2 regions of the Agrobacterium sp. 22-210-1 genome follow, and region 2 is predicted to be linked to the other one. Evidence: predicted binding sites of a transcription regulator. Region 2 holds the regulator's gene; the other holds the start of a gene.
What was found. The regulator PhoB, encoded in region 2, activates phosphate uptake and scavenging genes when phosphate is short. The targets are predictions, from matches to a motif close to TGTCATNNANCTGTCAT.

Region 1: ACQZ5F_RS12520 (DUF1045 domain-containing protein) is a predicted target of PhoB. The motif match lies at 6,180-6,196, and genes of this name have one in related genera.

What each region holds. Positions count from the first base shown of each region.
Region 1 is NZ_JBNWCI010000001.1:2,484,997-2,497,144, forward strand. It holds gene phnK (phosphonate C-P lyase system protein PhnK) at 1-179, shown strand, start outside; gene phnL (phosphonate C-P lyase system protein PhnL) at 184-891, shown strand; gene ACQZ5F_RS12495 (transferase hexapeptide repeat family protein) at 888-1,505, shown strand; gene phnC (phosphonate ABC transporter ATP-binding protein) at 1,744-2,604, shown strand; gene phnD (phosphonate ABC transporter substrate-binding protein) at 2,690-3,595, shown strand; gene phnE (phosphonate ABC transporter, permease protein PhnE) at 3,668-4,654, shown strand; gene phnE (phosphonate ABC transporter, permease protein PhnE) at 4,654-6,003, shown strand; gene ACQZ5F_RS12520 (DUF1045 domain-containing protein) at 6,289-6,987, shown strand; gene ACQZ5F_RS12525 (alpha-D-ribose 1-methylphosphonate 5-triphosphate diphosphatase) at 6,984-8,120, shown strand; gene phnN (phosphonate metabolism protein/1,5-bisphosphokinase (PRPP-forming) PhnN) at 8,117-8,716, shown strand; gene ACQZ5F_RS12535 (helix-turn-helix domain-containing protein) at 8,804-9,844, shown strand; gene ACQZ5F_RS12540 (helix-turn-helix domain-containing protein) at 10,313-10,558, shown strand; gene ACQZ5F_RS12545 (Ldh family oxidoreductase) at 10,782-11,771, opposite strand; gene ACQZ5F_RS12550 (TonB family protein) at 11,902-12,148, opposite strand, start outside.
Region 2 is NZ_JBNWCI010000001.1:2,233,450-2,245,597, forward strand. It holds gene ACQZ5F_RS11220 (2'-deoxycytidine 5'-triphosphate deaminase) at 1-755, opposite strand, end outside; SAM riboswitch at 829-907, shown strand; gene ACQZ5F_RS11225 (O-succinylhomoserine sulfhydrylase) at 951-2,135, shown strand; gene apaG (Co2+/Mg2+ efflux protein ApaG) at 2,377-2,769, shown strand; gene ACQZ5F_RS11235 (Hsp33 family molecular chaperone) at 2,821-3,810, opposite strand; gene argF (ornithine carbamoyltransferase) at 4,055-4,972, opposite strand; gene ACQZ5F_RS11245 (aspartate aminotransferase family protein) at 5,028-6,227, opposite strand; gene ACQZ5F_RS11250 (GcrA family cell cycle regulator) at 6,658-7,191, shown strand; gene phoB (phosphate regulon transcriptional regulator PhoB) at 7,580-8,263, opposite strand; gene phoU (phosphate signaling complex protein PhoU) at 8,294-9,019, opposite strand; gene pstB (phosphate ABC transporter ATP-binding protein PstB) at 9,118-9,933, opposite strand; gene pstA (phosphate ABC transporter permease PstA) at 9,948-11,270, opposite strand; gene pstC (phosphate ABC transporter permease subunit PstC) at 11,267-12,148, opposite strand, start outside.

The DNA.
Region 1 (12,148 bases), 250 kb from region 2:
ATCTCGGCCTTGCCGTCGTCGTCGTCACCCATGATCTGGCGGTGGCGCGACTGCTGTCCCATCGCATGATGGTGATGAAGGGCGGCGACGTCATCGAGCATGGTCTCACCGACCGGGTGCTCGACGATCCGCGCGAGCCTTACACGCAATTGCTTGTTTCCTCTATTCTGCAGGTTTGACGCCATGCCGACGCCCCTTATCGTTTCGGAAGTCTTCAAAAGCTTCACCATGCATCTTCGCGACGGCATCGAATTGCCGGTCGTTCGCGATGTCAATTTCTCCGTTTGCGGCGGCGAATGCGTCGTGCTCGGCGGCCCGTCGGGTATCGGCAAAAGCTCGATCCTGAAAATGCTCTATGGCAACTACGCCATCGACAGCGGGCAGATCCTCATCCGCCACGGGGATCAGGTCGTTGATATCGGCAATGCCTCGCCGCGCACGATCCTCGAAATTCGCCATCACACGATCGGTTATGTCAGCCAGTTCCTGCGCACCGTGCCGCGTGTCGCTGCCATCGATGTCGTTGCCGAACCGCTCCTGGCCCGCAAGGTCGCCGCCGAAGATGCGCGCGAACAGGCGGCGACGCTGCTTTCGAAGCTGAACCTGCCACGGGAATTGTGGTCGCTTCCGCCCGCAACCTTTTCGGGCGGCGAGCAGCAGCGCGTCAACATCGCGCGCGGCTTCATCACCGATCATGCGATCCTGCTTCTCGACGAGCCGACGGCCTCACTCGACGCCACAAATCGGCGCGTGGTCGTCGACATGATCAGGGAGAAAAAAGAAAAGGGCACCGCGCTGCTGGGCATCTTCCACGACGAGGAAGTGCGGGAAGCCGTGGCCGACCGCATTCTCGACGTCTCGCAATTCTCTCCCCGGAAGGCAGCGGCATGAGTGTCAAGGTCGGTCTCGAACCCGCCATTCACGAAACCGCCCGCGTCACCAACTCCTCGATCGGCCGCTATACCGAAATTTCGGAACGCTGCCGCCTCGAGGAGGTTGAGATGGGCGACTATTCCTATGTCATGCAGGACGGTGCGATCTGGTGCGCCACCATCGGCAAATTCGTCAATATCGCCGCCTCCGTCCGCATCAACGCCACCAATCACCCGATGCAGCGGGCGACATTGCACCATTTCACCTATCGCGCCCGCAGTTACTGGGACGACGCTGAGGATGAAACGGATTTCTTCGCCGCCCGCCGCGCCAAGCGGGTGGTGATCGGCCATGATGTCTGGATCGGCCATGGCGCGACCATCCTGCCCGGCGTGACGGTGGGGAACGGTGCAGTGATCGGGGCTGGCGCGGTGGTATCGAAAGATGTCGCGCCCTATACCATCGTCGGTGGCGTGCCCGCCCGGCTGATCCGCGAGCGTTTTCCAGCGGAGCTTGGCCGGCGCATGGACGATCTGAATTGGTGGGATTGGGACCATGCCAGACTGCGCGGCGCGCTCGATGATTTCCGCGCCCTCGCCGCCGAGGATTTCGTGGCGAAATATGGTGGATGAACTCCGCTCATAGCGAAGCAATTGCAAATCCCGGGCCACGTCCCGGGATTTCTGTTTGTCGGCTCCAGATATGCCGGCGGGATTTCCTGCTCATGACATGCCTGACGAGAGGTTTGTCGGCGAACCCCCGGGTGTCGTATCTGCGAATTCTGTAATATTTTATTCATGAAACTGACATCCACACTTCACGCACCGCTGTTACGCCGAACCCCGTCAAAAAAGAAGATTGGACGGGGAAATGAGCTTTCACCTGAAGCAAGTCACGCGCCGTTTCGGCAACCATACTGCGGTCGATGCCGTGAACGTCGAAATACCGCAGGGCCAGATGGTCGGCGTTATCGGACGCTCGGGTGCGGGAAAATCAACGCTGCTGCGCATGATCAACCGCCTCGTTGATCCCTCCTCGGGTTCCATCCATTTCAACGACACGGAAGTATCGGCGCTGAAGGGTGCGGCGCTCCGCAACTGGCAGCGCGACTGTGCCATGATCTTCCAGCAGTTCAATCTGGTGCCGCGCCTGGATGTGCTCACCAATGTCATGCTCGGCCGTCTCAACCACCGTTCGACAGCGCTCAGCCTGTTCAACATCTTCACCAATGATGAGCGCCTGATGGCGATCGCCGCGCTCGAGCGGCTCGGCATCGAACATGTGGCCATGCAGGCCGCGGGCACGCTTTCCGGCGGCCAGCAGCAGCGCGTCGCCATCGCCCGCGCCCTGATGCAGTCTCCGAAGATGGTTCTGGCCGATGAGCCGATTGCCTCGCTCGACCCGCTCAACGCCAAGATCGTGATGGATGCGCTGCGCGACATCAACGAGCGCGAAGGCATCACCGTCATCACCAATCTGCATACGCTGGATACGGCACGCAATTATTGCGAGCGCATCATCGGCATGTCGCAGGGCCGCGTCGTCTTTGACGGAACGCCGGCGGAACTGACCGCTTCGGCCGTAACGGAGATTTACGGAACCGATTCTCAAGGGGCTGGCATCGATGAGACCATGACCTCGACCAGCATCAATATTCCCGGCGCGCAGCTTCCCGCGCGTCCGGTGCAGCAATCTGCCGGTCCCGAACCGCTCGCTCTCGCCGGGCTCTGAGGAACCGCTCAGCATCGTTTGTGCCCGCGTCAAGGGCCGACACTTCACAACAAACTCCGGCTCGCCGGGAAACAGGAGAAAGTCCATGTTGAAGAAAATCCTTCTTTCGGCAGTCGCCCTTGGCGTTCTGGCCGGTTCCGCCATGGCTCAGGACGTCAAGGTCCTGCGTATCGGTCTCGACGGTTCGGAAAACGAAGCCGACCAGATCCGCAACACGAAGTGCGTTGCCGATGGCCTGAAGGCTGCGACCGGCGTTTCCGAAGTTCAGGTTTTCCCGTCGCCGGACTATAACGGCGTCATCCAGGGTCTGCTCGGCGGCACCATCGACATCGCTTCCATGGGCGCGTCCTCCTACGCCAAGATCGCTCTTGCCGATCCGAAAGCCGTCGATCCGATCCTGACCACGGCCGGCGCCGATGGTTCGACCGGCTATTACACGATCATGGTTGCCCGCAAGGACAGCGGCATCAAGACGCTGGCTGACGCCAAGGGCAAGAAGATCGGTTTTGCCGATCCTGACTCCACCTCGGGCTTCCTCGTCCCGAACGTGGCTATTCCGAAGGAAACCGGCGTTCCGGTGAAGGAGTACTTCGCTGAAACCGGCTTCGGCGGCGGCCATGAAAACCTCGTTCTCGCCGTTCTCGACAAGAAGTTCGACGTTGGCACCACCTTCGGTTCGGGCGTTGGCAAGTGGGAAGAGGGCTACACCGCCGGCAACCTCTACCAGATGGTCAAGAAGGGCAACCTCGACATGGACGATATCGTCGAAGTCTGGAAGTCGCCGCTGATCCCGAACGGCCCGCTCATGGTCACCAACAAGCTCGGCGACGCCATGAAGCAGAAGGTAGAAAACTTCTTCATGGAACTGCCGAAGAAGGACCTCGCCTGCTTCCAGGGTTTCACCCAGGGCAAGAACACCGCTTACATCAAGGTCGACCCGTCCTTCTACCAGACGATCATCGACGCCCGTAAGTCCGTTATCGGCGGCTGATCCTGCGATCATACCCGAAAGCGGCGGTGCCTTGCGGCGCCGCCGCTTTTGCCAATAAAGGAAAAAAGCGGCATGGCGACCTCACTGCATCATGGCACCCTCTCCCCCAAGGGATTGAGCGCATCGTCCCAGACGGTCATGCGTCATTATCAACAGCAGCTTGCGACGAGACGGATTTATACCGTTATTTCGCTCGTGATCTTTCTCGTCATCCTCGCCGCTTCCCTGAACTTCGCCAACGCGGCCAATTCAGGCAAATTCTTCGAGCGCCTGCCCTATTTCTTCGACTTCATGAAAACCTTCGTGCCGGACAGCCCGCTGGAAATCTTCCGGGCGATGTTCGACCTGCCGTCACCCTATGCGGACGGTTCGCTGAAATATAATTACGTCGCAGACCGTGTTTACATCACCGACAGCTTCTACATCCCGCACTTCATCTATCAGCTGATCATCACGCTCAACATCGCGCTTGTTTCGACAATCATCGGCACCGGCTTCGCCTTCGTGCTCTGTTTCTTCGCCTCCACAAACCTTGTCGGCGCCGGTCTCGTGCGCTGGGTGGTGCGCCGGGTAATGGAAGTGCTGCGCGCCTTTCCGGAAATCGTCGTCGCCGGCTTGCTGACCGCCATTCTCTCGATCGGTCCCATTGCGGCGATCATCGCCATTTCAGTCCACACGATCGGCGCTTTGGGCAAGCTGTTCTTCGAAGTGGTGGAAAATGCCGACATGAAGCCCGATGAAGGCCTGCGCGCCGCCGGCGCCAACTGGCTGGAGCGGGTCCGTTTCGCCATCGTGCCGCAGGTTCTGCCTAACTTCGTCTCCTACGCGCTGCTGCGCGCCGAAATCAACGTGCGTGCCTCAACCATCATCGGTGCTGTCGGCGGCGGCGGCATCGGGGAGGTGTTCCGGCTGTCGATCGGCAACGATCATGCTTCCAAAACTTATGCCATCATCATCCTGCTGCTGATCACCATCATCGCCGTCGACCAGTTTTCCAGCTGGCTGCGCCGCAGACTGATCGGCCATCAATCCTTCGAATTCGGACGGGGAGCAGCCTGATGTCCTCAAGCTTCATTCTCAACACTGCCGAGCGCGAAAGGCTGACCGCCGCGCATCCCGCGATTTTCAAACGCGGCTTCATGCAGCGTTACGGTCTGCTGGTCGGTATTCTCGCCACCGTCGTTTATCTCATCAGCTGCTTTTTCTTCTTTAATGTCGGGCCGGCTTTCATGCAGGGCCGCTGGGATCGAGCCTCGAGCTATATTCAGGACTGGTATTCCTGGCGTGCCCAGCCGCGCCTGCGCTTCGAAGATGGCAAGGTGGCGCCGCAGTGGTCCAGCCGCGGGCAATATCCGGTCGACTCAAGGATCGACTGGTTGCTGCCCCTGCCGGATGGCGGCTACAGCGTGATTTATGCAGGCATGGAAAACCGCCTCGACGTGACGCCAACCCGGGTGGATGTTTATGTCGACGGCAAGAACTACCCCGTCATCATCAATGGTGAGCAGGCGCGGGCACCTGAGGGGTTGCCGGAAGAAATCCAGCAGGACGGTAACAAGGTTCTCGTCCATTACGGTTTTGCCGGCCAGGCGGAAATCCGCACCAGCCAGGTCTATGTGCAGCGCCGGTTCCTCGGATGGGCAAACTTCCTGTTCGATACCAAGTCGGAATTCTGGGGCAAAGGCTATGGCGAACTCGCGGCTCTGGCGCTGTGGGGTGAGAGGCTCGATCCCGAGCGCTCGAATATCAACCACATGGTCGATGATTTCCTCGACAACAGCGTCTGGCAGCATGCCGATATTCTTTCCAAGCTGATGCAGACCCTGGTCATGGCCTTTGTGGGCACGCTGTTCGGCACGCTCGTTGCCCTGCCGCTCGCCTTCATCGCCGCGCGCAACATCACCGCCAACAGGGCTGCCAACTGGGGCATGAAGCGTCTGTTCGACTTCCTGCGTTCGATCGACATGCTGATCTGGGCTTTGTTCTTCACCCGCAGTTTCGGTCCCGGACCGATCCCCGGCATTGCCGCGATCTTCTTCACCGATACCGGAGCGCTCGGCAAGGTCTATGCCGAGGCGCTGGAGAATGTCGATGACAAGCAGCGCGAGGGCGTCAAATCGGTCGGTGCTTCCCCGATTGCCGTCAATCGTTTCGGCGTGCTTCCGCAGGTACTACCGGTCTTCATTTCCCAGTCGCTTTATTTCTGGGAAAGCAACACCCGCTCCGCCACGATCATCGGTGCGGTGGGTGCGGGCGGTATCGGCCTGAAGCTGCTGGAAGCGATGGGTACCAACGCCGACTGGGACAAGGTTGCCTATATGGTCCTGCTCATCCTCTTCGTCGTTTTCCTGTTCGACCATATCTCCAATTCGCTGCGTTCGCGCCTGATTGGGAAAACGCAGCATTAGGCCATAAAAGGGGCGGGACTGTATGCGAAGGCCGTAACGGCTTTCCTTTCCCCGCCCCATAAAACCACCCGCACAAAGACGTTTTTTTGTCCCTGACGCATTCACCCCGAGGTCCGGGCACCCCAAAGGTGCGTGCGGGGGCTTAACCGCATTTCGAATGTGCTTTTTTCCATCTGCATCATCATTCTGTCACGGAAAGCGATTACCTCGCACTCCTGACCTTGCGGGAAGCGGGCGAGTCACGCCAAATAGCTTCTCATCCCTGGTTTTCCATGACACTGAAGAGTGCTTGCCGTGCGCTACGCCATCTATTTTTCTCCGGCTAAAGATCATCCGCTGACTGAAGCAGCGTCGCGCTGGCTTGGGCGCAATGCATTTTCCGGTACGCTGCATGATGATCATGACGCCTATGCGGAAATGACGGAAGAACCCCGCCGTTACGGTTTCCACGCAACCCTGAAGGCTCCTTTCGAGCTTGCCGAAAAATACAGCGAGGCCGAGCTTCTCGCCGCCGTCGAGGGTTTTGCCGCAAGCCAGCCGGCCTTCGACATCCCGCGTGTCGTCGTTGGCGCGCTCGGACCGTTTTTCGCGCTGGTTCCAGACCGGACCTACCAGCCACTGCAGGATTTCGCGGCCGAGATCGTCGACCATTTTGACCGATTTCGCGCGCCTCTGTCCGAGACCGATATTGCCCGCCGGCGGCCACAAATGCTGACGGAAAGCCAGCGGCAAAATCTGTCACTCTGGGGTTATCCGCATGTCATGGACGACTTCCGTTTTCACATGACACTGACCGGTCGTATCGACGAGGACGACCAGCCCACCATGCAAGAGGTGCTTTCTGCGCGTTTTGCCGAATTCGTCGATCAGCCTCTCACCATTTCCGGCCTCGCTTTGTTCATTGAAGAAACGCGCGGCGCGCCCTTTATCGTTCATCGCTGGCACCCGTTTGGCCAGCAGCCAAAGAAAGATGCGAACCCATGACCGAGCACGCCCTCTCCAATGCCCGTATCGTTTTGGAAGACGATATCATTCTGGGGTCCGTTCTGATCCGCGACGGCAAGATTGCCGATATCAGTGAAGGCGCCTCCAAAACCGGAGAAGACCTCGAAGGCGATTTCCTGATCCCGGGTCTGGTGGAACTGCATACCGACCATCTGGAACAGCATTATTCACCGCGCCCCGGCGTGATCTGGGATAAGATCGCCGCCATTCAGGCCCATGATGCACAGGTTGCGTCATCAGGCATCACCACCGTATTCGATTGCCTGAGGCTCGGCTCGGACGAGGATGGCGGCTTCAAAAAGGGCGAAATGCGGGAAATGGCTGACGCCATCGAAGCGGCGGCGGATCAGAACCGCTTGCGCGCAGATCACCTGCTGCATCTGCGCTGTGAGGTCGCCTCCGCTGATGTTCTGGATCATTTCGAAGATTTCGAAACCGATCCGCGTGTGCGGCTGATTTCGCTGATGGACCACTCCCCGGGTCAGCGCCAGTTCCAGTCCATGGATCAGTACATTTTCTATTACCAGAAGAAGCGCGGGCTGAGCGACGAGGCTTTTGCCGAATTCGTGCGCCGGCGGCAGGCCGCATCGGCCGAATATTCCGCCAAGCACCGTGATTATCTGGCCGCCAGCTGCGCCAAACGCGGCATCACCGTCGCAAGCCATGACGACGCCACCGAAGCGCATGTGGGCGAAGCCATCGGCCACGGCGTTAAACTGGCGGAATTCCCCACCAGCGTCGAGGCTGCAAAAGCCTCTCACAGCGCCGGCATGAGCGTCTTGATGGGCGCTCCGAACATCGTTCGCGGCAAGTCTCACTCCGGCAACATCGCCGCCCGCGATCTCGCCGAGATCGGCGTGCTGGATGTCCTTTCTTCCGACTATGTGCCGTTCAGCCTGCTTTTCGCACCGTTCCTGCTCGCCGATCAGGTGGAAGCCATCACCCTGCCGGAAGCGCTGCGTATGGTGACCGCGACGCCGGCTCGGACGGTTGGTCTTCTTGACCGCGGCCGTATCGCAACTGGATTGCGGGCCGATCTGGTGCGGGTTCACCGCGAAGATGGCGTGCCCGTCACCCGCTCGGTCTGGCGTCAGGGCAAGCGCGTGGCATGACCGGCAACGGAGAAGACAGCCGGCGTGAGAAAACGCCCGGCACGATGATCGTGGTTGTCGGCCCAAGCGGGGCCGGCAAGGATACGCTGATGGACTATGCGGCAAGGCAATTGTCCGGACGGCCCGGCTTTCATTTCACCCGCCGGGTGATTACCCGCAGCGGGGATGCCGGCGGCGAAAATCACGATGCCGTTTCGATGCAGGAGTTCAACCGGCTGCAGGATGAGGGCGCATTCGCCGTCTTCTGGCAGGCGCATGGGCTGAAATATGGCATCCCGGCTGCCGTCTATCGCCAACTTGAGGCGGGAGACGTGGTTATTGCCAACGGTTCCCGCTCGGCCTTGCCTGAGTTCAGTTCCGCCTTTTCCCGTCTCAGGGTGGTGAACATCGTCGCCCGGCCGGAAGTGCTGGCGCAGCGGCTGGAACAGCGCGGGCGGGAAAGCCGCGAGGATATTCTGCGGCGCCTGGAACGCAGCTCGCTTACGGTCGTCGGCGACTTTGACGTAACGACGGTGGATAATAGCGGCGCGATCGAAGATGCGGGCAAGACCATCATGCAGGTGCTGGAACAAAGCGTCGGCCCCGACCGATCTTAATGTCCCCGGCCCGGACCGCTCGACAAAAGGTCACACAAAGCTTACCATCAGGCGACAATTTCCAAACATGGTACGCCAAGGCGAGGGATGCCCGAAAAGAGGGTCAGTGACGAGATAACTGTGGTGGCTGGTCTGGCCGCCGGCGTTAGCAATTATGCGCGCTCGCGCGGCATCGATATCGTCCCCATCTGCAAGGCTCTCGATATTGATCCCGCCACTTTCGACAGTTTGACGGAGCGCATAAGCCTCGACAGATTATGCCGATTGCTCGAAACCTGCGCCTTGATTTCCGGTGACGACGCCTTCGGTCTGCAATGCGCCTCCGCTTTTCCGGCCGGCGCATCCGGTGCATTTGGTTACGGTCTGATCAGCGCGCCGACGGTGCGGGCTTTCCTGCGATTTCTTCAGGATCACGTTTATTATGCGACCAACAACAGCAATTTTACCATGGTTACGGATACCACACATGTAACGCTTTCCTGGTCCTTCGCGCCCGTCATCGTCAAGCGTGATCAATATGTGGATCTTTCCCTGACAGTTCTGATCCAGCGTCTTCGCGATATTCTGGGTGAGCGCATCAATCAGGTCGAAATCGGTCTGGAGCGACAGAAACCGAATAATATTCAGCTATTTAAAGAAAGAATGACCAAGCGGATCAGCTTCTCCCAGGCGATCCACACGATGCGTCTTCCTGTATCGCTCCTCGACGTGGCCAATCCGAACGCAGATGAGCGGCTGTTCGAACTGATGAACCTTCAATGCCGGATGCTGCGACCGGAAACATCAGCGGATGCAACACATTTCATCGATCAGGTAAAACGGTATATGCAGATGCGGCTGTCGGATGCGGAGCTTTCACTTGGCGAAATCGCCCCCTACTTCAATCTTTCCGAACGGAGTTTTCAGCGGCGGCTTGCCGAACTTGGCACCAATCTCAACGAGATAAAGGACGCCATACGCAAAAATGCAGGCTTCAAGCTTCTGGTGGAGAGCGACCTTTCTGTTTCCGACATAAGCTATCGATTGGGATATTCGACGCCCGGTGCGTTTTCGCGCTCCGTTTCCCGCTGGTTTGGGGCGACTCCGACGGATATTCGCAAGAAACATGCGCATCATTCCGCCGGATAAAACAGATTTTCAGCACCAATATTTCGAAATTACACATTAAAATTCAGAAATATGTCGGCTTTTCCCGGCTTCTGTGCCGAAACATAACAATAAAAGCGCAAAACTTGGCGCGAGATGTTATTCTATTGGCGCATTATATCGCCTATTAGAGCGCCGCGTGGCCCTTCGGGTGTGACGGAAAACATTCCAAAGCTTTGAATCTGCACATTGTTCTGATCCACAACCGATTCCGGTTTTGTGAGTGTCAGTGGGGCAGCGCTCCCTATGCCCAGGAACAACGTCGATGCTGGGCCGGCTGGCTGCGAAAGCGGCCATCATTGCATATTCCTGATGCTGGATGAAACTTATTGGCGAAATCGACGTTTCCGTTCGCGTGCAGACAGAACGTTCGCGGGCGGGCCTCGGGGAATGAAATCATTACCTGATCGCAAAGCCGGGAAGGTCAATCTCTTTTGAGGCAGAAAGAACATGTCTTTAAAAACGCCGCATGAACATCGCCAGACGCGCGAGATCGCCCTATCTGACCGGGAACGGCACTATCTGGGACTGGTGGCGCGGGGTAAACACCCCTCCCACATCGCCCTTGTGACCGGTGCGACCGAAGCAGAGGTGAAGGACGCGCTGGAAGTGGTGCGTAACCGGCTGGGTGCCACCAATCTGCTGAATGCCGTCAGCATTGCCCTGCTGCGTGGCCTGATCGAGCAGGATATCTAAGGCTTTTTCGCTTCAGAGGCTTATGTGGAGACGTCCCCTTCCCATAAGCCAAAACCGGATGAGCGGCTTTCTGCGTCAAAATCCCATCATTTCGATGGCGGGATGGCGGACCAAAAGCGGACCGGAAATGATTTCCTGTCCATATCGACGCAAATGCAAAGCGGCCATAAACGGTTTGCCCGGCGGATCATCAGGTCCGCCGGGTTTTTCATTTTACAGCTGTTTAAAGCGACTGGATTTCAACGAGAATATCGCTTTCGACGACGATGCCGCTTTTCAGCGCCTGCCGGCGAACGCCCTGGCTACGGCGGCCGGGCAAGCGGACATTCTCCTGCTTTTCTATCTCGCCGGCTATGAGCGCCAGTCGTTCAGTAAAGACTGCACCACCCGAGGATACCGGATCGATGACGATGATCGTGTGGCCAAGTGATGGTGGCGCGCCCTTATCATCCAGAAGGGAAGAGGCTTCGAACGCGAAATTTCCGCCGGTGAGCGCCGCGGCCATGATTTCCACCATCAGCGCCAGTGCGGCACCCTTCGCCTCGCCCGCGGGCACCATGGTTCCCTCGATGGCTTCTTCAGGGTCGGTCGTTGGCCGGCCGTTTCTGTCGAGCGCCCAGTCACCCGGAATAGTCTCGCCCTTCTGGCGGGCCGCCATGATCTTTCCGCGCGCGACCTTGGAAAGCGCCAGATCGATCACCAGAGGATCGGCGTTGCCAACCGGGGTCGCGAATGCGATCGGATTGGTGCCATAGAGGGGTTTGTTGCCACCCCACGGGGCCATGGATGCTGGCGCATTAGCGAACATCAGCGCGACAAGACCCATCTCGGCAAAACGCTCGACAGTTAATGCCATGACGCCGGCGTGATGGGAACGATGGATGGTGGCAAGCGCAATGCCCTGCTGCCGGGCCATTTCAGGCAACTGCTCCAGCGCGCAATCAATCGCCGGATAGGCATAGCCGTGGTTGGCGTCGATCGACAGGACGCCCGGCTTCACGCGCGTCGCCACCGGCCGCGCCTTGCCATCGACTTTTCCCACCCGCGCCTGGCGGACATAAACGGGGATACGGCGAAAACCGTGACCGCGCTGGCCGGCAGCTTCAGATGCGACGAGCGCCTTCGCGACCGAGCGGGCGTTTTGCGGCAGAACGCCGTTGCGCTCAAAGATAGAGGATACGAGATCCTCCGCCTCTGCGATTGAGAATTTCATTCCGGAATGCCTCTGCTTGGTAAAGTCGACAAAGACCTACACCATCGAAAACATTCGCGAAATCTTATTCACGCGCAAACGGATATGCGCGTGAGGAATAGTGGACATGTCCGTTTGATTTAAACGGGTTCTAGCGGATGCTGATCGGTAGCGTGATCGTCTTGCTTGCTTCCGGAGGCGGAGCAGGCACAGGTGACGCACTCTGAATCCAAGCCGCAATCTGCTGGTCGATTGAGGAATCGCCGGTGGATTGGACCACGCTGACCCCGCTGATCGCGCCTGCATCATTGACCCTGAACCGCACCGTTGCTGTCATTGCATCACTGCGAAGCGAACGCGGCTTGCGCCGCTGGATATGGGAACGAACCTTCGATCCC
Region 2 (12,148 bases):
GGATCAAGGATCAGCTCGGCGCGGCCGCGCGCATGAAGCGGCTCCCAGAAATCGAGAACGTCGTGCTGGGCCTTCTTGTCGACATCCACCACAGCCGTGTGGTGTTTGCCGCGATAACCGATCAGGCCATTCTCGCCGAAACCTTTGAGGTCGATCGAAAGCGCGATGCCGCCGCCCGTCACGTTGGGGGTTTCGCTGGCAACCAGCGTTTCCGTTTCGTGCAGCTTCAAAAGCTCGCTTTCGTTGAGCAGCGAATGGCCGATGCGGAAGCGGATCTGCGACAGGCGCGAGCCCCGGCGAACCACCACCGGGAAGGTGCGCGGGCTGATTTCCAGATAAAGCGGGCCGGTATATCCCGCCGGGATCTTGTCGAATTCCTGCGCGTTGTCGGTCATCACGCGGGTGAAAATATCAAGGCGACCGGTCGAGCTTTTGGGATTGGCCGAAGCCGACATCTCCGCCGGCAGTTCCAGGCTTTCCATCAGCGGAACGATATAAACGCAACCGGTTTCCAGCACGGCGCCCTCAGAGAGATCGACCTCGTGCAGGCTGAAGCGATTGAGCTTGTCGATGACGCGGGTTCCGGGGCCGGGCATGAAGCTGGCACGAACGCGATAGGCTTTTGAGCCCAGCCGCAAATCGAGGCTGGCGGGCTGCACCTGGTCAGCATCGAGCTCGGCCTCGCTCTTCAGCTTGCCGCCTGCAAACAGCGCCCGGATAGCGCCATCCGCCAAAATGCCCGTGGTTCTCGTCATGGTCATCATTCCTTTTTACGGCGACAAAACCAAAAGGAAAGCATTGACGCAAGCCGATAACGGCAGTATGGCAAGCTTATCCCGTGGTGATTTGGCCGGTCGGCTTGCAGCCACGTTAAACAAGTGGCTAAAAAGACCGGGTGCTTGGAACCGGTCTGCTTTTGCGACCGGTTTTTTTGTTTTGAAGGTGATCACATGAGCAATAAATGGCGCCCGGCAACCCAGCTCGTTCACGGCGGCACGCTACGCTCCCCCTATGGTGAGACGTCTGAAGCGATCTATCTGACCCAGGGTTTCGTCTACGAAAACTCCGAAGCCGCCGAAGCGCGCTTCAAGGGCGAAACGGATGGATTCATCTACGCCCGTTATGCAAGCCCGACCAATGACATGTTCGAAAAGCGCATGTGCCTGCTGGAAGGTGCCGAAGACGCCCGGGCGCTTGCCTCCGGCATGGCGGCCGTCACCGCCGCCATCATGTGCCAGCTGCGTGCAGGCGACCATATCGTTGCTGCCCGCGCCCTTTTCGGCTCCTGCCGCTGGGTGGTTGAGACGCTTGCTCCGAAATACGGCATCGAATGCACGCTGATCGACGGACGCGATCTCGGCAACTGGGAAAAGGCGATCCAGCCGAATACCAAGCTGTTCTTCCTTGAAAGCCCGACCAATCCGACACTCGAAGTGGTGGATATTGCCGGCGTGGCAAAGCTTGCCAACCAGATCGGCGCGAAGGTCGTCGTCGACAATGTATTTGCGACGCCACTCTTCCAGAAGCCGCTCGAACTCGGCGCCCATATCGTAGTTTATTCGGCGACCAAACATATTGATGGCCAGGGCCGTTGCCTCGGCGGCGTGATCCTTTCCGACAAGAAATGGATCGAGGAAGAGCTGCAGGACTATTTCCGCCACACCGGTCCGGCCATGTCGCCGTTCAATGCGTGGACGCTGCTGAAGGGCATCGAGACCCTGCCGCTGCGCGTCAAGCAGCAGACGGAAAATGCCGGCAAGATCGCCGATTTCCTCGCCGATAGCGGCAAGGTCGCCAAGGTCATCTATCCCGGTCGCGCCGATCATCCGCAGGCCGATATTATCGCGCGGCAGATGTCAGGCGGTTCGACGCTGGTGGCTTTCGAACTGAAGGGCGGCAAGGACGCGGCTTTCGCGCTGCAGAACGCGCTGGAGATCGTGAAGATTTCCAACAATCTGGGCGATGCCAAGAGCCTTATCACCCACCCCGGAACCACGACGCATAAGAACCTTTCCGATGAGGCGCGCGCCGAACTCGGTATTTCCGGCGGAACTCTGCGTCTTTCCTGCGGTATCGAGGATACGGACGACCTGCTGGAAGATCTGGCGAAGGGGCTGGCAGCCGTTTCCGCCTGAGAATTCAATCCATAAGCGCCATGGCCCTACCCTGCGTTGGGCCGTGGCGCCGCAGCCGGCTTCGCAAGGGGCAAAATCCTGTGGCGGGCAACCAATATTTACCTTTATCGTTATCCCTAACGGTGGAAAACGGCGCGACAACAGGTGGCGCCCGCCCGTCAAGCCGTTCATTTTCTTGACGATAGCCAGAGCCTATAGTGTAGGATGATGGCAACAGGCATAATATCGAGGTGTGGCGCGTATGTATCGTGCTCTGACAAGGGATATCGAGGTAACGGTCGATCCGTATTATCTCGAAGAACAATCCGACCCGGATGACGACCGTTACGTCTGGGGTTATAAAGTCGTGATCTCGAACAACTCTGATATGACGGTGACACTCGTCAACCGCTATTGGCATATCACCGATCAGAACGGCCAGGTGGATGAGGTTTACGGGCCAGGCGTCGTTGGCGAGCAACCGCACCTGAACCCCGGAGACAGCTATGAGTACTCTTCCGGCTGCCCGCTGGACACACCTTCAGGCCTGATGTTCGGCCATTATGAAATGGAAACCGAAAAGGGCGAGGTGTTCAATGTCACCATACCCGCCTTCTCGCTGGATTCACCCGGGCTTTTGCGGGTGTTGAACTGAGGTTCACAAGGCGGTTGAGAAGCCGCGCCTTTTAAAAGCGCGGCTTTCTACTCAGACGTTTTCAAACTCGCTAATGTCGTAGCGATAGGTGGTGGAGCAGAATTCGCACGTCACCGCAATTGCGCCGTCTTCCTCACTCGCCTTGATCTCTTCAGCGGTGAAACCGGACAGAACGCCCTTGATCTTGTCACGCGAACAGCTGCAACGATCGAAAATGGCCTGCGGATCATAAATGCGCACACCATTCTCGTGGAAAAGCCGATATAGAAGACGTTCGACCGGCACCTGCGGGTCGGTCAATTCATCGGTATCGACCGTATTCAGCAGCGTTACAGCCTCAGTCCAGGCATCGTCTTCCACCGTTTCGTAACCACCTTCATCGCCATCACCACCGTGGAGATCGCGCATGCGCAGACGCTCCGGCGCCTGCGGCAGGAACTGGGCGATCACGCCGCCGGCACGCCAGCCATGGCGTGGCTTGCCTTCGCCGTCACGGTCGAAGAACTCGGCAACGCCGAGGCGCACGCGGGTGGGAAGCTGTTCCGACTGGCGGAAATAAACCCCGGCGATTTCTTCCAGCGACGAGCCATCCAGCGGAACGATGCCCTGATAGGGCTGCATACCCATACCCTGATCGATCGTAAAAGCGAGAATACCGGTGCCCAGCAACTGTTCGGGCGAGGTGGCGCCGGCTGCGATTGCCTCGGCCAGTCGTTCTTCGTCAAAACGGGCATAGGCGCGCATGCTCTCGGGTGCGGTGAAATCCGCGACCAGAAGGTCCACCGGGCCGTCACCCTTGGTCTGCACCGTAAGCTTGCCGGAGAACTTCAGGGATGTGCCGATCAGCGCCGTCAGAACGGTCGCTTCCGCCAGCAGGCGGGCAACAACCGTGGGATAGTCGTGCCGTTCGAGGATGGCGTTCAGCAGCGGCCCAACCTGTACGGCGCGACCGCGCACATCCAGACCTTCGACCTGAAAGGGCACGACCTTGTCGTCGCCAGCAAGAACGAGATCGTCCAGTTCAACCGTTACATCTGCCATATCATAACTCCCTGGCGCAGCCGTTGCGCCGCTACCGTCCAAAAGTCCGGCTTTTTGAATGTGCTTTTTCCGCTTGTCGCACAGAGATCCGGGAAGCGAAACCGCCTCCGGGGAAAATCGTGCAAATCTTGATGATGGCCCGCCAGCAAAAAACCGACGAGCCTCTTCGAAGTCCCACAGATGGTAATGTATGCGGCCAAGTTCAAGCACCTGGCCAGGCATCAGTCGGAACCGACGATATTCGTCAGATGACGCCCATGCACCAGGCAATGACGGACTTCTGTGCGTGGAGCCGGTTTTCCGCCTCATCGAAGACCACCGATTGCGGCCCGTCGATAACGCCGTCCGTTACTTCCTCGCCGCGATGCGCCGGCAGGCAGTGCATGAACAGTGCGTCCTTATCGGCCTTGGCCATCAGTGCTTCATTCACCTGATAGGGCTGGAAGATGTTGTGGCCGCGCGCCTTGTGTTCCTGGTTCATCGATACCCAGGTGTCGGTAACGATACAATCTGCCCCGGCAACCGCCTTGTCGGCATCATGATATAGCGCGATCTCGCCGCCATTATTGCGCGCCCAGTTCAGGAACTTGTCATGCGGTTCAGAGCCCATGGGCACCGCCATATTCATGCGATAACCAAAGCGGGCCGAGCCCTCAACGAAAGAGTGCAACACGTTATTGCCGTCACCCGTCCAGGCAATGGTCTTGCCTTTCACCGGACCGCGGTGTTCCTCGAACGTCAATATATCCGCCATGATCTGGCAGGGATGGGTGTCGTCCGTCAGGCCGTTGATAACAGGCACGGTTGCATGTTCGGCAAGCTCAAGCAGGCGCGAATGATCCGTGGTGCGGATCATGATGGCGTCAACATAACGCGACAGAACCTTGGCCGTATCACCGATCGTTTCCGCACGACCGAGCTGCATTTCCGTACCCGACAGGAACAGGGTCTCACCGCCGAGTTGACGCATGCCGACATCGAAGGAAACGCGGGTTCGGGTGGACGGCTTTTCAAAGATCATCGCCAGCATCTTGCCGGCAAGCGGCTTTTCCGCAGTGCCGGCCTTGGTGGCAATCTTGCGCGCCCGCGCATCATCAAGAATCGTCCGCAAATCCTCCGACCCAACGGCCGAAAGGTCTAGAAAATGTTTTGGTGAAGCCATTTCAAACTGTCCCATGCTCGCGAGCCTCCGGGAAGAGGCCCGCCCTTGATTGGTTTCAGGCGATTTTCGCCTGTTTCGCTGTCAGGGAGGCGGCAGCCGCTTCCACTCGCGCCAGCCCTTCGCGGGCCTCTTCCGCCGTGGTGACGAGCGGCGGCAGGAGACGGATGACGTTGTCACCTGCCGGAACGCCGAGCAGGTGCTCCGCGCGCATGGCCTGCAGCAGATCGCCCGAAGGAACCTTCGCCTTGATGCCCATCAACAGGCCTTCGCCACGAATTTCCTCGATTACATCAGGATAGCGGTCCTTGAGCGATGCCAGTCCCTGGCGGAAGACCAGCGCGACATCACGAACCTTTTCCAGAAAACCGTCGGCCAGAACGACATCCAGCACCGCATTGCCGACCGCCATTGCCAGCGGGTTGCCGCCATAGGTGGTGCCATGCACACCGGCCGTCATGCCGGAGGCGGCATCCGCTGTTGCAAGGCATGCGCCAAGCGGGAAACCGCCGCCGATACCCTTGGCAACCGCCATGATGTCAGGCGCAACGCCGGTCTGCTCATAGGCAAACAGCTTACCCGTGCGGCCGACGCCCGTCTGGACTTCATCAAAAATCAGGAGAAGGCCGTGCTCGTCGCACAATCCACGCAGGATTTGCAGGAATTCCTTGCTCGGCGCGCGAATACCGCCCTCGCCCTGGATAGGCTCGATCAAAAGCGCGGCCGTCTCAGACGTGATGGCAGCCTTCAAGGCATCGACATCAGCGAAAGGAACCTGATCGAAACCTTCGACCTTGGGACCGAAACCCTCGAGATATTTCTGCTGGCCGCCGGCAGCGATCGTTGCCAGCGTGCGGCCATGGAACGCGCCCTCGAAGGTGACGATGCGGAATTTTTCCGGGTGGCCCTTTGAATAGTGATAACGGCGCGCGGTCTTGATGGCGCATTCCAGCGCTTCAGCACCGGAATTGGTGAAGAACACCTTGTCCGCGAAGGTTGCTTCCGTCAGCCGTTTAGCGAGCTTTTCCTGTCCGGGCACTTCATAAAGGTTCGAGACGTGCCAGACCTTCTCGGCCTGCGCCTTAATTGCTTCCACGAGGTGCGGATGAGCGTGACCCAGCGAGTTAACCGCAACACCGGCTGCAAAATCCAGATATCGTTCGCCGCTCTCCGTGAACAGCCAGACGCCTTCACCGCGCTCGAAGCGCAGCGGGGCTCTTGCAAACGTATCGAACAATGGCGCGGCGGCTTCGGCCATGGCTGTATCACTCCTTGCGCGGATGCGCTGTCATAAGGTTGTCAATAGGCTCGCGAGGTTATCCCTCGCCTGAAAATCAAAAATGCCGCCTCGCGGCGGCAGGGGCACTATTGTCACTTCGTTTGCCGATGTCAACAAAAGTCCGCGTTTCCCGGGCTTCTCAAGCACTAGTAGGCGCCACCGAAGGAGGCCCAAGGTGTTGCCTTTCAGACTCAACGCACCAGCAAGTTGGGGAAAACCGGAAAATCGATTCCAGATGATTCCCGCGACTCTTGCCACGGAGTCGGGCTGGCACTAGGTTAATCGCTAATTACTAGACTGCATTGCGGCGGAACTAGTCACCTAAAATCCGGCAGAAACCACGCTCGCGGCGCGCCCGCGAGACGGAGAGGGATTCTGCCGAAAGATACGCGACAAGCGGAGAAGCGGCATGAACTGGACAGACGAGCGGGTCGAGAAACTCAAGAAATTGTGGGCCGAAGGACTGAGCGCCAGCCAGATAGCAGCGCAGCTGGGCGGTGTAAGCCGTAATGCCGTGATCGGCAAGGTCCATCGTCTCAATCTACCGGGACGCGTCAAGGCCGGCGGACCGGTCACTTCGGCACGCTCCGCGCCCAAGCGCACCGCGGCCCCTGCCCCGCGCGCGACAAATTTCACGGCACGCGTCAGCGCGGCGCCGGCCCGCACCATGAGCCGTTCGAACGCAGCAACGGCTCTTCATGAAGAGATCGATATCGAAACCGCGCAGGTTCTCGATTACGTTCCTTCCAGAAATGTAGTGACGCCGATTTCCCGTCGCTTGACGCTGACGGAACTGACCGAGCGCACCTGCAAGTGGCCGGTCGGTGATCCCTTGAAAGACGATTTCCACTTCTGCGGTTGCGAAGCGCTGGAATCCTCACCCTATTGCAAGTTCCATGCGAAACTCGCCTACCAGCCGGTCAGTGAGCGCCGCAAGGCTTGAGTGTTGCGGCACGCATTCAGCACTCAAAAACTACGGGCCTTCGGGCCCGTTTTTTTATGACAAATTCAGGCCGGTTCCGGAAAACAATCGCCGGTGGAATGTTCGGCCTTTCCTCCACGCCGCCCGGGCCAGGCACGTCCGGTTTAAACGGCATCTTTGGACGTGCCCTATCTCTTTGTTTTTACGTATTTTCCGGACGTAGAACCGCTTTACTGGAAATACTCTAGCCCACAATCCGCATGCGAACAGGCCGCCGATTGTCCATTCAAAAGGTCAAGGTGCCGTGTTTGGGAAAGGTTCAAAACCGAAAGGCCCGAAACCGGAATGGTGTCGGGCCTTTTGATTTTGGTCAGATGTTGTGCTGATTGAAGCTGCTGTTCGGCTTAGCTCAGGCTTCCATCGAATATCCAGCACCGCGAACGGTGCGGATGACATCCTGCATGTGCGAAAAATTGAGCGCCTTGCGCAGGCGCCCTACGTGAACGTCAACGGTGCGCTCATCCACGTAGATATCGTGACCCCAGACGCCGTCCAGCAACTGCGAGCGGGAGAACACCCGACCCGGAGATGTCATCAGGAATTCCAGCAGGCGAAATTCCGTCGGTCCGAGGCGCACTTCGCGGCTCTTGCGGTGAACGCGGTGGGTTTCGCGATCGAGTTCGATATCGCCGCATTTCAGCACCGATGAAAGAACCTCCGGGCGGGCCCGGCGTAGCATCGCCTTGACGCGGGCCATGAGTTCCGGCGTCGAGAATGGCTTGACGACATAATCGTCGGCGCCGGTGGCAAGACCGCGCACCCGCTCGCTTTCTTCACCGCGCGCTGTCAGCATGATGATGGGCAGGCGTTCGGTTTCGGGCCGCATTCTCAAGCGCCGGCACAGTTCGATGCCGGAAACACCGGGCAACATCCAGTCCAGGATAAGAAGATCCGGAATACGTTCCTGCAGCCTGATTTCCGCCTCGTCGCCACGGGGTATCGTGTCGACGTCGTATCCCTCAGCCTCGAGATTGTAACGAAGCAGGACGCTCAACGCTTCCTCGTCTTCCACAACTGCAATCTTGGGCACCATATACTAACTCCGCAAGCTTCTGCCTGTCTGTTATTCGGTCACCGAACCGAGTGTGTTGGAACTATCGTCCTTCGGACGCTCACCCTCCGGCTGGCTGCCGGTGGCCATGTAATAGATTGTTTCAGCGATATTCGTCGCATGATCGCCGATACGCTCGATGTTCTTGGCGCAGAACAGAAGATGTGTGCAGGTGGTGATGTTGCGCGGATCTTCCATCATGTAGGTCAGAAGCTCACGGAAGAGCGACGTGTACATGGCGTCGATTTCTTCGTCCCGTTCACGAATGGCGTTGGCTTTCTCGGCAGAACGCGTGGAATAGACGTCGAGTACTTCCTTGAGCTGCACCAGCGCCAGTTCCGACAGATGTTCGAGACCGCGGGCGAGCTTGCGCGGCACGCCGGTGCCGGCAACCGCGATAACGCGCTTGGCGGTGTTCTTGCCGAGATCGCCAACGCGCTCGAGATCGCCGGCAATACGCAGCGTGCCGATGATTTCGCGAAGATCGGCCGCGACAGGCTGCCGTCTGGCGATGGTGACGATGGCCTTGTCGCCGATCTCGCGCTCGGAATGGTCGAGGATCGCGTCGTCGGAAATGACCTTCTGCGCAAGCGCAGCGTCGGAATTGACCAGTGCGCGCACGGCGTCGGCGCACATCTGCTCGGCCAGACCGCCCATTTCGGCGATGCGGCGCGTCAGGAACTTCAATTCCTCGTCATAAGCGGACAGAATATGCGAATGGGTCGTTGTCTGTGTCATGGTCTAATCCTCCGGCTTGGCCTTCATGCACGTGCACGCCAACGGGGCACGGCAAAGGCACCAGTCTTGTTCGGTTTCGATAAAGCGCCGGCCGGAAATCAGCCGAAGCGGCCCATGATGTAATCCTGCGTACGCTGGTCGTCCGGATTGGTGAACATCTTGTCCGTTTCGTTTTCTTCGACAAGATGACCAAGATGGAACATGGCCGTACGCTGGGAAACACGCGCTGCCTGCTGCATGGAGTGCGTGACGATGACGATCGTAAAGTTGGCGCGCAGTTCGTGGATCAGTTCCTCGACCTTGGCGGTTGCGATCGGATCGAGCGCCGAGCAGGGTTCATCCATCAGGATCACTTCCGGGCTGACGGCAACCGCGCGCGCAATACACAGACGCTGCTGCTGACCACCGGAAAGGCCGGTACCGGATTCCTGCAGACGGTCTTTCACCTCGTTCCACAGGCCGGCCTTCTGCAGGCTCTGTTCAACGATCTGGTCCATATCCGCCTTGTTACGGGCAAGGCCGTGGATGCGCGGACCGTAGGAGATGTTCTCGTAAATCGTCTTCGGGAAGGGGTTCGGCTTCTGGAACACCATGCCGACGCGGGCGCGCAATTCCACGACGTCGATCGCCTGATCGTAGATATCGTCGCTGTCGAGGGTGATCTTGCCGGTGACCCGGCAGCCATCGATCGTATCGTTCATGCGATTCAAGGTACGCAGGAATGTGGATTTACCGCAACCGGACGGACCGATGAGCGCAGTGACCGTGTTTTCGCGGACATTGAGGTTCACGTCGTAAAGCGCACGCTTTTCGCCGTAAAAAACCGAAACGTCCTTGCCGATCATCTTGTACGAAACTTCATTCATTTTCTTGTCCAGCGCCTTTTCAACTGCTGCTTCCGACAACATGTTCATTGCTCAATCTCCCTCTACCAGCGCCGTTCGAAGCGGCGACGCAACAGGATTGCGCCAACATTCATGACGATGAGGAACAAAAGCAGGATGATGATAGCGCCGGATGTCCTTTCGACAAAGGCACGTTCCGCTTCGTTCGCCCACATGTAAATCTGCACCGGCAGAGCCGTGGACGGATCCATCGGCGTTGTCGGATAATTTGCAACGAATGCCACCATGCCGATCAAGAGCAGCGGCGCCGTTTCACCCAGCGCATGGGCAAGGCCGATGATGGTGCCGGTGAGAATGCCGGGCATGGCGAGCGGCAGAACGTGATGGAAGATCGTCTGCATCTTCGAGGCGCCGAGACCAAGTGCTGCGGCACGGATCGACGGCGGCACGGCCTTCAGTGCGGCGCGTGTGGCAATGATGATTGTCGGCAGTGTCATCAGCGTCAGGACAAGGCCGCCGACCAGAGAGGCCGAGCGCGGAAAGCCCATGAAGTTGATGAAGACGGAAAGGCCGAGCAGACCGTAAACGATGGAGGGAACTGCCGCGAGATTGTTGATGTTCACCTCGATAAGGTCCGTCAAACGGTTCTTCGGCGCGAATTCCTCGAGATAGATGGAGGCTGCGACACCGATCGGCAGCGACAGAACCAGCACGATCATCATCATATAGAAGGAGCCGATCAGCGCCACACCGACACCCGCCGCTTCCGGACGGCTCGAATTGCCGTTGACGAAGATGCCGGTGTTGAAATGTTTGCCGAGCTGGCCGCCTTCGGCGAGCTGATTCATCCAGCCGAGCTGCTGGTTCGAGATACGGCGGTTGGCTTCATCCACCGTCAGATCGACCTGGCCCTTGAAGGCACTATCCACATCGCCCGATGCGAGAAGCGTGACGTTGCGCGTGGTGCCGATAACGGCAGGATCGGCGACGACGATGTCGCGCAGCTGGGTGCGGACGCTGTCGGAGATCATGACGTTGACGGCGCGCAGACCGGCGCGGTCCGTCGGCGCGACGCCCAGAACCTTGGCAACCGCATCTCGGGCGAGAACGGGATAATTGGCCGTCATCAGCTTTGCGGGGTTTGCGGCCCGCTCATTCTTCGGATCGATGATCAGTTCGGAAAACTCGACCGGAACCGTGATCATCGTCTGCTGGAAGGCGGTGTACCCCTTGGATACGACCGACCAGAGCAGCAGGAAGAGGAAGATGAGGCCGAAGGAAATCGCTGCCATTCCATAGGCGCGGAAGCGGCGTTCGGCGGCATAGCGGCGCTTGATGCCGATATCACGGCGCGTGGCGCTGTTTCCGGCGGCAGCACCGGCTGTGGGAGAAACGATGTCGGTCATTCATATTGCTCCCGGTATTTGCGCACGATGTAAAGCGCGTAGATATTCAGGCAAAGCGTGATGGCGAAAAGCGTGATGCCCAGCGCGAAGGCGACAAGCGTCTGCGGCGAGGTGAATTCAAGGTCGCCGGTCAGCTGGCTGACGATCTTGACCGTCACCGTGGTCATCGGTTCGAACGGGTTGATCTGCAGGCGGGCCGCAACACCGGCGGCGAGAACCACAATCATCGTTTCGCCGATCGCACGCGACGCCGTCATCAGCACGGCGCCGACGATGCCGGGAAGAGCGGCAGGAACGATGACCTTCTTGATGGTTTCAGAGCGCGTGGCACCAAGACCGAGAGAACCGTCGCGCAACGAACGCGGCACAGCGGTGATGATATCGTCCGACAGTGAAGAGACATAGGGAATGAGCATGATGCCCATCACAAAGCCGGCGGTAATGACGCTCTGCGCCTGGATGAAATTGGCATAGTTGCCGGTTGTGAGACCGCTGATCTGCGTGGAAATGTCTCGCAGGAAAGGACCCACCGTCGTCAGCGCGAAGAAGCCATAGACGATCGTGGGAATACCGGCGAGCACCTCGAGCAGCGGCTTTGCCACTGAACGCAGGCGCGGCGAGGCGTATTCCGACATGTAAATCGCCGAAAACAGACCGACCGGGACCGCGACCAGCATGGCGACGAAGCCGATATAGAGCGTGCCGGCAAGCAGCGGGATGAGGCCGAACTGGCCGGAGGAGTCCGTTGCACCGGCGGCGGCGAAACGCGGATCCCACACGGTTCCGAAAAAGAACTGGTGTGCCGGAACCATGGTGAAGAACTGGATGGCTTCCGTCAGCATCGACAGGACGATGCCGATGGTCGTCAAGATCGCGAT